3 regions of the Pantoea sp. XAF26B01_ASV70 genome follow, and region 3 is predicted to be linked to each of the others. Evidence: predicted binding sites of a transcription regulator. Region 3 holds the regulator's gene; each other region holds the start of a gene.

Region 1 (3,266 bases), 1.2 Mb from region 3:
GCACTATTGCGCTTTTTTGGGCGCTTTGCGTGGTGTGTATCGTGAATATGGCGCGCTATTTTTCATCTCTGCGCGCTCTGCTGGCGGTCTTACGCGGTTGTGATCCGCTGCTGTATCAGTATGTCGATGGGGCGGGTTTTTTCACCTCTCATGGCCAGCCGAGCAAGCAGGTGCGGCTGGTCACTTATATCTGGGCAAAGCGCTATCTTGATCATCACGACGATGAGTTTATCCGGCGCTGCGAGCGGGTGCGTGGGCAGTTTATGCTGACCAGTGCGCTGTGCGGACTGGTGGTCATCAGTCTGGTGGCGCTGGCGATCTGGCATTAAAAAAGGGCGACTTGCGTCGCCCTTTTTTTTGCTGGCATCACACCAGTTTTAAGGCAATCCAGTAGAGCGAACCTGACAGCAGAATACAGACCGGCAGGGTGAAGATCCACGCCATGGCGATGTTCTTGATGGTCCGGCTCTGCAGCCCGCCACCGTCGACCAGCATGGTACCGGCAACCGATGAGGAGAGGATATGCGTGGTGGAGACGGGCATGCCGGTATAGCTGGCGACGCCAATCGACAGCGCTGCTGTCACCTGTGCTGACATTCCCTGCGCATAGGTCATGCCTTTTTTACCAATCTTCTCACCAATGGTGGTGGCAACACGACGCCAGCCAATCATGGTGCCGATGCCCAGCGCCAGCGCGACGGCCACAATAATCCAGATAGGCGCATACTCGATGGTGCCAAGCAGGTCGCTTTTCAGCTTATTGAGGAAGCGTTTGTCATCTGGCGAGGTTTCCTGCAGACGAGCCGCTTTATCAGCGGTATCGGAGATACACAGCAGCAGACGACGCATCTGACCGCGCTGATCAACCGTCAGCTGATCGTAGCTCTGCAGGTTATTCAGCAACACCTGCGCACCCTGTACCGCCTGTAATGCGCGCGCGCTGTCACAGTGGAACTCCTGCGGGCTGCTTGCTGGCACTTCTTCCGGCGTTGGCAGCTTAGGCGGTGCCATCTGGATGATGTGGGTCAGCGAGGCGTTATGCTGCTGATAATACTGCTCCAGGTGATTGACTGCATCGCGGGTTCGCGTGATGTCGTAACCGGAGGCATTCATATTCACCACGAAACCAGCAGGTGCCACGCCAATCAGAACCAGCATGATCAGGCCGATCCCTTTCTGACCGTCGTTTGCACCGTGCGAGTAACTTACGCCAATTGCCGAAACAATCAGGGCGATACGGGTCCAGAACGGCGGCTTTTTCTTGCCGTCGATCTTCTCACGGTCAGCAGGCGTCATATGAATACGCGCACGCTTTTTGGTATTGCTCCAGTAGCGACGCAGTATAAAGATTAAGCCGCCCGCCATCACCAGGCCGACAATCGGCGACAGGATCAGAGAAAGGAAGATGTTCAGCACTTTCGGGATGTTGAGCGCATCAACCACCGAGGTTCCGCTCATCAGGGCGTTGGTCAGACCGATACCGATAATGGCGCCGATCAGCGTATGGGAGCTGGATGCCGGCAGACCGAGATACCAGGTGCCGAGGTTCCAGATAATCGCCGCCAGCAGCATAGAAAACACCATGGCGAGACCGTGAGCCGATCCAACATTTAACAACAGATCGGTGGGAAGCATATGAACAATAGCGTAAGCGACACTCAATCCACCGAGCAGCACGCCAAGGAAGTTAAATACACCCGCCATGACCACAGCAAGCTGGGCACGCATGGCACGCGTATAGATGACCGTCGCAACTGCGTTGGCCGTGTCGTGGAAACCGTTGATCGCTTCGTAAAACAATACAAACAGCAGGGCAAGAACCAATAACAGGCTAGTACTGAGGTCTAGACCAGCAAACAGATGTAGCATAAACGTTACGCCATTTTTGGAGGACATGAACGCGGCGCATTATCCGCGACAACGTGCTGTATGGGAAAGGAAAATATAGCGCTAATTTAACCTTTCGATGTAAGGCGTAAGGGTAACTCAGAGAAAAAGGGTTAGATATTAGACAGATACAATATGACACATTTGCGGCATTTTTTTGACGCTGGCGTCTCAGTGAGCAGATCACTACAATCTGCGCCTTTCCAGTTAAGTGAGCGAGTCGTAGTGGAACAGTTTGACGTTATCATCATTGGTGCCGGAGCCGCAGGGCTGTTCTGCGCCGCCCAGGCCGGGCAGCGGGGACGCCGCGTGTTACTGCTGGATAACGGCAAAAAGCCGGGACGTAAAATTCTGATGTCTGGCGGTGGCCGCTGCAACTTCACCAATCTCTACACCGAACCGGCGGCGTATCTGTCGCACAATCCCCATTTCTGTAAATCGGCGCTGGCGCGTTATACCCAGTGGGATTTTATCGATCTGGTTAACCGCCACGGTATCGCCTGGCACGAGAAAACCCTGGGCCAGCTCTTCTGCGACGACTCCGCCCAGCAGATTGTCGATCTGCTGCTGGCCGAATGTGACAAAGGCAATGTCACCCTGCGGCTGCGCAGTGAAGTGCTCAGCGTGGCGCGCGATGAAAGCGGCTATACCCTGCAACTTAACGGCAGCACGGTTCAGGCGGAGAAGCTGGTCATCGCCAGCGGCGGTCTGTCGATGCCTGGCCTGGGTGCCACGCCGTTTGGCTATAAAATAGCGGAGCAGTTCGGGCTGAGCGTCTTTCCGACGCGGGCGGCGCTGGTGCCCTTTACCCTGCACAAACCGCTGCTGGAGCAGTTGCAGACGCTGTCAGGTGTCGCGCTGGAGACCACTATCGATGCGCAGGATGGCACCCGCTTCAAAGAGGCGATGCTGTTTACCCACCGCGGCCTCTCCGGCCCGGCGGTGTTACAAATCTCCAGCTACTGGCTACCCGGAGAATTCGTCACCATCGATCTGTCGCCTGCCACGCCGCTTGAGGCGTTTCTGACGGCGCAGCGTGAAGCACACCCGAATCTCAGCCTGAAGAACAGCCTGGCGAAAATCCTGCCGAAGCGTCTGGTGGAAGTATTGCAGACGCTGAAGGTGGTGCCGGATATCACCCTGAAGCAGCTCAACAGCAAACAGCAAACCGAGCTGGCGCAGACGCTGCACGCCTGGCGCATTCAGCCAAACGGCACCGAGGGATATCGAACTGCTGAAGTGACGCTGGGCGGCGTGGATACCACACAGCTCTCCTCGAAAACGATGGAGGCGCGTGCGGTGCCGGGACTTTACTTTATTGGTGAAGTGGCTGATGTCACCGGCTGGCTGGGCGGCTATAACTTCCAGTGGGCGTGGAG
Region 2 (3,266 bases), 1.8 Mb from region 3:
TCAGAAGAGGAAAGCGTCCCGCCGCCCGAATAAAAACGCCGGGAGCGTTTTTAAACAACGCAACGCGTTGGCCCGGTTACGGGCGCACCTCAGGGATGAGGTGCGTAATCGCGCGGGCCGGGCATGCCATGGATGGCGGCTTTTGCATCTTTCCGATCTGACCGTGTTCCCTTCGCAGTCTCGGTCTTACAGCAAATCGGGACAGCCTGTATTAACTACCTGAAGAGACGCGACTAAGCGCCTGTTCAGGTTGGTAGCGCTTAGTAAAGCAGACGGGCGCGAATGGTACCCGGAATCGCCTTCATCAGTTGCAGCGCGTTCTCAGCCACTTCCGGCTCTGCATCAATGTCGATCACCACATAGCCCATAAACGGCGAGGTTTGCAGATACTGGGCGGCGATGTTGATGCCCTGCTCGGCAAAAATCTGGTTGATGGCCGTCAGCACGCCAGGGCGGTTCTCATGGATATGCAGCAGACGACTGGCGCTGATACCGTGAATCGGCAGTGACACTTCGGGGAAATTCACCGCCGACAGGGTCGAGCCGTTATCGGAGTATTTCGCCAGCTTGCCCGCCACTTCAATGCCGATGTTCTCCTGCGCTTCTTCCGTCGAGCCGCCAATGTGCGGCGTCAGGATCACGTTGTCGAACTCACTCAGTGGAGAGATAAACGGCTCGCTGTTGGTAGCTGGCTCGCTCGGGAAGACGTCGATGGCTGCGCCACCCACATGCTTGCTGGCCAGCGCATCGCACAGCGCCGGGATATCCACCACCGTGCCGCGTGAGGCGTTAATCAGCAGCGCGCCAGGCTTCATCTGCGCCAGCTGCTCTGCACCAATCATATCCTGTGTAGAGACGGTTTCCGGCACGTGCAGGCTGACCACATCGCTCATGTTGAGGAGATCGGCCAGATGGCGTACCTGCGTGGCATTACCCAGCGGCAGCTTATTTTCAATGTCGTAGAAGAAAACATGCATACCCAGGCTTTCTGCCAGCACGCCCAGCTGCATTCCGATATGGCCGTAACCGATAATACCCAGTTTTTTGCCACGCGCTTCAAATGAGCCTTTGGCAATCTTATTCCAGATGCCACGGTGTGCTTTCGCATTCGCTTCCGGGATGCCACGCAGCATCAGCAGCATCTCACCAATCACCAGCTCCGCAACCGAGCGGGTATTTGAGAACGGCGCATTGAACACGGGAATACCCCGGCTGGCAGCCGCCTGCAGATCAACCTGGTTGGTACCGATACAGAAACAGCCAACGGCGACCAGCTTTTCAGCCGCCGCAAAAATCTCTTCAGTGAGCTGGGAGCGGGAACGGATACCAATAAAGTGTGCATCACGGATCGATGCTTTTAACGCGTCGGAGTCCAGTGCGCCCTTATGGAATTCGATGTTGGTATAGCCTGCAGCCCGCAGGTTCTCCAGCGCGCTCTGATGGACACCTTCCACCAGCAGGAACTTAATCTTATCTTTTTCCAGTGATACCTTTGCCATTTCCCGATCCTATTCAGCATTCAATGAGGACTACCATAAGCCAGCCTTCTGTCAAAATATCAAAAAAATCGCGTCGGGCAATACAAACGATTGCCCGGCCGCCAGCACGGCAGCGGCTGACGGCAGCACATTGCCGGACAAAATAAGGAGGTCGGACTGGAAGAGAGAACGAACCCGCTGCCGATGACGGTTATGTGACATAAGTCACCAAATTTCACCGCAGCGAGAAAAGATGATTTGCAGGCAGAAATAACCGACGCCGCATCGACGCCGGACAGATCATTTTTTGATGGTTTTCACGCCATCAGGCCCGCCAATCAGTGCAATATCGGCACCACGCGCGGCAAAAAGGCCCACGGTAACGACGCCAGGCAAGGCGTTGATGGTTTTTTCCAGCTCAATGGGATCGAGAATGCGCAGATTATGCACATCGAGAATAATGTTGCCGTTATCGGTGACCACGTTCTGACGATACTCAGGCAAGCCGCCCATTTTCACCAACTGACGCGCCACATAACTGCGCGCCATCGGGATCACCTCGACCGGCAGCGGGAAACGGCCCAGCACATCGACCTCTTTTGAAGCGTCAGCGATACAGATAAAGGTTTCAGCCACGGCGGCCACGATCTTTTCGCGCGTCAGCGCCGCGCCGCCGCCTTTGATCATCTGCATCTGTGGGTTGATCTCATCCGCGCCATCTACGTACACCGACAGCAGGTCAATCTCGTTCAGGTCGAACACCTGAATACCTAGGCTCTTCAGCTTCTGGGTTGAGGCATCCGAGCTGGAGACGGCACCTTCAATCTGATGCCTGACCGTGGCAAGCGCATCGATAAAGTGGGCAGCGGTGGATCCGGTGCCCACACCAACAACGGTGCCCGGCTGCACGTACTCAAGTGCAGCCCAGCCAACGGCTTTTTTCAGTTCATCCTGGGTCATGGTATGTTTAAAACCTGTGCGACAACGAAGTGCGCGTAGTATAAAACAAGGCTTGCTGAAAATGCTCGGCTGACCGACGTGGATTTATCGCTTTGGAAGCCAGCCCACAAAAAACAAGAGAGCCATCACAGGTGATACTTTTGTGGCATAGTGACATCCATCCTGAAGGAGAGAGAAGAATAATGAAACGCCCGGATTATCGAACGCTTCAGGCGCTGGATTCAGTGATCCGCGAACGCGGATTTGAGCGTGCCGCTCAAAAATTATGTATCACCCAGTCAGCGGTTTCACAGCGTATCAAGCAGCTGGAGAATCTGTTTGGTCAGCCGCTGCTGGTGCGAACCGTGCCACCACGTCCGACCGAACAGGGTCAGAAACTGCTGGCGTTGCTGCACCAGGTGGAACTGCTGGAAGAGGAGTGGCTGGGCGATGAGAACAGTGGCACCACGCCACTGCTGCTGTCGCTGGCGGTCAATGCCGACAGTCTGGCGACCTGGCTGCTGCCTGCGCTGAAAGATGTGCTGGCAGATTCCCCTGTACGCCTGAATCTGCAGGTCGAAGATGAAACCCGCACCCAGGAGCGTCTGCGTCGTGGTGAAGTGGTGGGTGCGGTGAGTATTCAGCCGCAGCCGCTGCCCAGTTGCCTGGTGGATCAGCTCGGTGCGCTCGACTACCTGTTTGTAGCGTCGCGCGACTTTGCCGATCGCTTCTTCCCCAACGGCGTCACCCGCTCTGCCCTGCTGAAAGCGCCTGCGGTGGCGTTTGACCATCTTGATGATATGCATCAGGCCTTCCTGCAACAGAACTTTGATCTCTCACCGGGCAGTG
Region 3 (3,266 bases):
GCAGCTGTTCATCGTTGCCGAACACTTTCAGATGGGGATCGGTATGGAAATGGATGTCGTGACGGCCACCACTCAGCGTTGCCGCCTCATGCTGCAGCAGTTTCAGCATCACCGGCACATCGACCTTCTCTTTCAGATCGATTGCGGGCGCGGCTTCAATGCGCGATAGCGTCAGCAGCTGTTTGACCAGGCTGTCCATGCGGCGCGTCTGCTCCGACATGGTGTGCAGCGCTTTGCTGCGCGAAGGCTCGCTCATCACCGAGTCGTTCATCATCTCCAGATAGCCCTGCAGCACCGTGAGCGGTGTGCGCAATTCATGGCTGACGTTGGCAAAGAAGTTGCGGCGCGCCCCTTCCAACTGATGCATCTGCGTGACATCACGCGCCACCAGCAGCCACTGCCCTTCGCTGTAGGGCATGACGCGGAACTCCATATGAAGTTTGTTGTTCAGCACCAGCGTCAGCGGCTTGTCGAAATCGCGCTGGCGAAGATAGCGCGAGAACTCCGGATAACGGAGCAGATTGAGGATATTCTGGCCATTATCTTCCGGCCAGCGCAGACCCAGGTGCTGCTGCGCCAGGCCGTTACACCAGAAAATGGTGCCCTCTTCGGTGGTCAGGATCACCGCATCCGGCAGCGACTCGGCACCGCTGCGGAAACGCTTAATCAGATTGCCCAGTTCACGCCGTCGCCGCCGGTTGCGGAGCTGCATCTGGTAAAGACCATAAAACAGCGGTTCCCAGCTGGCACGCCCGGCTGGTGGCGTCATGGTGCGGTCGAGCCACAGCCAGTGCGACAGCCGCATCAGATTGTGAAAATGCCACAACAGCACCGTCAGCACGCTCAGTAGCAGCCACCAGGGCAGACCGCCGAACAGCAGGCCCAGCAGCACTGCGGGCAGACAGACCAGCAGCAGTTCTGTCAGTAATCTCTTCCAGGAGAGGCGTTCCAGCACGGTAAAGGCTCCGTTTAGTAGCGGGCAGAGAAACGATACCCTGTTCCGCGAACGGTTTGTACCATGCGATCGTGGCCGGACACTTCCAGCGCTTTACGTAAACGGCGGATGTGAACATCGACAGTACGATCTTCCACATACACATTGGTGCCCCAGACGTGGTTCAGCAGCTGTTCGCGGCTGTAAACGCGTTCCGGGTGGGTCATAAAGAAGTGCAGCAGCTTATATTCTGTCGGACCCATCTCCAGCGGCGTGGTTTCGGACATCACGCGATGTGAGGAGGGATCCAGACTCAGCCCCTGCATCTCAATCACCTCTTCCACGGCCATCGGCGAAATACGGCGCATCACCGCTTTGATCCTCGCCATCAGCTCTTTAGGTGAAAAGGGTTTGGTAATGTAATCATCGGCACCCACTTCCAGGCCGCGCACCCGATCCTCCTCTTCGCCGCGCGCGGTGAGCATCATCACCGGGATATCGCGTGTCATCGCCTCGCGTTTCAGATGTTTGATAAACTGAATACCGCTGCCACCGGGTAACATCCAGTCCAGCAAAATCAGATCGGGCCAGGGTTCAATCAGCTTGCCAACGGCGCTGTCATAATCTTCCGCCTCGATTGGCTGATAGTCGTTCTGCTCCAGAACAAAACACAACATTTCACGGATGGGGGCTTCATCCTCCACAACCAAAATGCGCTTAGCCATTATTACTCCTGCTGATTATGACGGATGTCACTGAGATTCGCGGCGCCATTATGCGTCAGATTTGTGACACTTTTATGAAAAACATAACCTGCCTGTAACCTCACTGGTAATCATTTATGACAGCGCAGCGACAATTTTTTGCTTTGGCCGCAGAGCCAGTATAATCGCCGGGCGAATCACAACGGCAGGGACTCATCATGCGCATCATTCATACTGCGGACTGGCATCTGGGGCAGTTCTTCTACAACAAAAGTCGGGCAGCCGAACATCAGGCATTTCTCGACTGGCTGTTGATCCAGATTGAACAGCATCAGGTGGATGCGTTGATCATCGCAGGCGATCTGTTTGATACCGGTACACCGCCCAGCTACGCCCGCGAAATGTTCAACCGCTTTGTGGTGGCGCTGCAGCCCAGCGGCTGTCAGCTGATTGTGCTGGCGGGCAACCACGATTCCGTTGCCACGCTGAATGAGTCGCGTGAGCTGCTCGCCTGTCTCAATACCCGGGTGATCGCCACCCCGCAGGAGAAGGATGATGTGCTGCTGCTCAACACCCGCCAGGGCGAGCCGGGCGCGCTGCTGTGTGCGATTCCCTATCTGCGGCCGCGCGATATCCTGCGCAGCCGGGCGGGTCAGTCGGGACGCGACAAGCAGACCTCGCTGCTGGAAGCGATCGCCCACCACTATCAGCAGCGATTCACCGCCGCCCAGGCGCTGGGCCATGCACTGCCGATTATCGCCACCGGCCATCTCACCACCGTCGGCGTCAGCCAGAGCGATTCGGTGCGCGACATCTATATCGGGACGCTGGATGCCTTCCCGGCCAGCGCGTTTCCCGCGGCTGACTATATCGCACTGGGGCATATTCATCGCGCCCAGCGCGTCGCGGGCAGCGAGCATATCCGCTACAGCGGCTCACCGATTCCGCTGAGCTTTGACGAGCTGGGCACAGAAAAAAGCGTCTTCCTGCTGGAACTCACCACCAGCGGCCTGCAATCGGTCACGCCGCTGGTGGTGCCACAGGCGCAGCCGATGCAGGTGCTGAAAGGATCGCTGGCGCAGATTGCAGAACAGTTAAATGCCTTCAGCACGGCAGAGCAGGAGAAGCCGACCTGGCTCGACATTGAAGTCACCACCCAGGAGTACCTCAGCGATCTGCAGCGTCAGGTAGAAACCCTGACCGCCACGCTGCCGGTCGAAGTCCTGTTGCTCCGCCGCAGCCGTGAACAGCGGCAACAGAACCTGGCGCGGCTCGACAACGAAACCCTGAGTGAGCTGAAGGTGGAGGAGGTCTTTGCCCGCCGGCTGGCGCTGGATGAGGAGCTGCAACCAGAGCAAATCGCCGAGATGACCACCCTGTTCCGCCAGACGCTGGCCGCCATGGAAGAGACCCAATGAAGATCCTTACGCTACGGTTCAAAAACCTCAATGCCCTGCGCGGTGAATGGTTCATCGATTTTCGCGCCGAACCTTTCGCCAGCAACGGCCTGTTCGCCATTACCGGTGCCACCGGCGCCGGTAAAACCACCCTGCTGGACGCCATCTGCCTGGCGCTCTATCACCAGACACCGCGCCTGGGCGCGATTTCACAGAGCCAGAATGCGCTGA

The links. The regulator PhoB, encoded in region 3, activates phosphate uptake and scavenging genes when phosphate is short. The targets are predictions, from matches to a motif close to CTGTCATAAAACTGNCNNAT.
Region 1: a site for PhoB is predicted at 2,032-2,051, ahead of pitA (inorganic phosphate transporter PitA). Genes of this name have one in related genera too.
Region 2: a site for PhoB is predicted at 1,681-1,700, ahead of serA (phosphoglycerate dehydrogenase). Genes of this name have one in related genera too.

What each region holds. Positions count from the first base shown of each region.
Region 1 covers NZ_CM137251.1:282,530-285,795, forward strand. The annotation lists gene uspB (universal stress protein UspB) at 1-329, shown strand, start outside; gene pitA (inorganic phosphate transporter PitA) at 367-1,869, opposite strand; gene ACX8ZY_RS01320 (BaiN/RdsA family NAD(P)/FAD-dependent oxidoreductase) at 2,113-3,266, shown strand, end outside.
Region 2 covers NZ_CM137251.1:859,046-862,311, reverse strand. The annotation lists gene serA (phosphoglycerate dehydrogenase) at 261-1,499, opposite strand; gene rpiA (ribose-5-phosphate isomerase RpiA) at 1,779-2,438, opposite strand; gene ACX8ZY_RS04125 (LysR family transcriptional regulator ArgP) at 2,621-3,266, shown strand, end outside.
Region 3 covers NZ_CM137251.1:3,251,642-3,254,907, forward strand. The annotation lists gene phoR (phosphate regulon sensor histidine kinase PhoR) at 1-955, opposite strand, end outside; gene phoB (phosphate response regulator transcription factor PhoB) at 970-1,659, opposite strand; gene sbcD (exonuclease subunit SbcD) at 1,857-3,056, shown strand; gene ACX8ZY_RS15420 (AAA family ATPase) at 3,053-3,266, shown strand, end outside.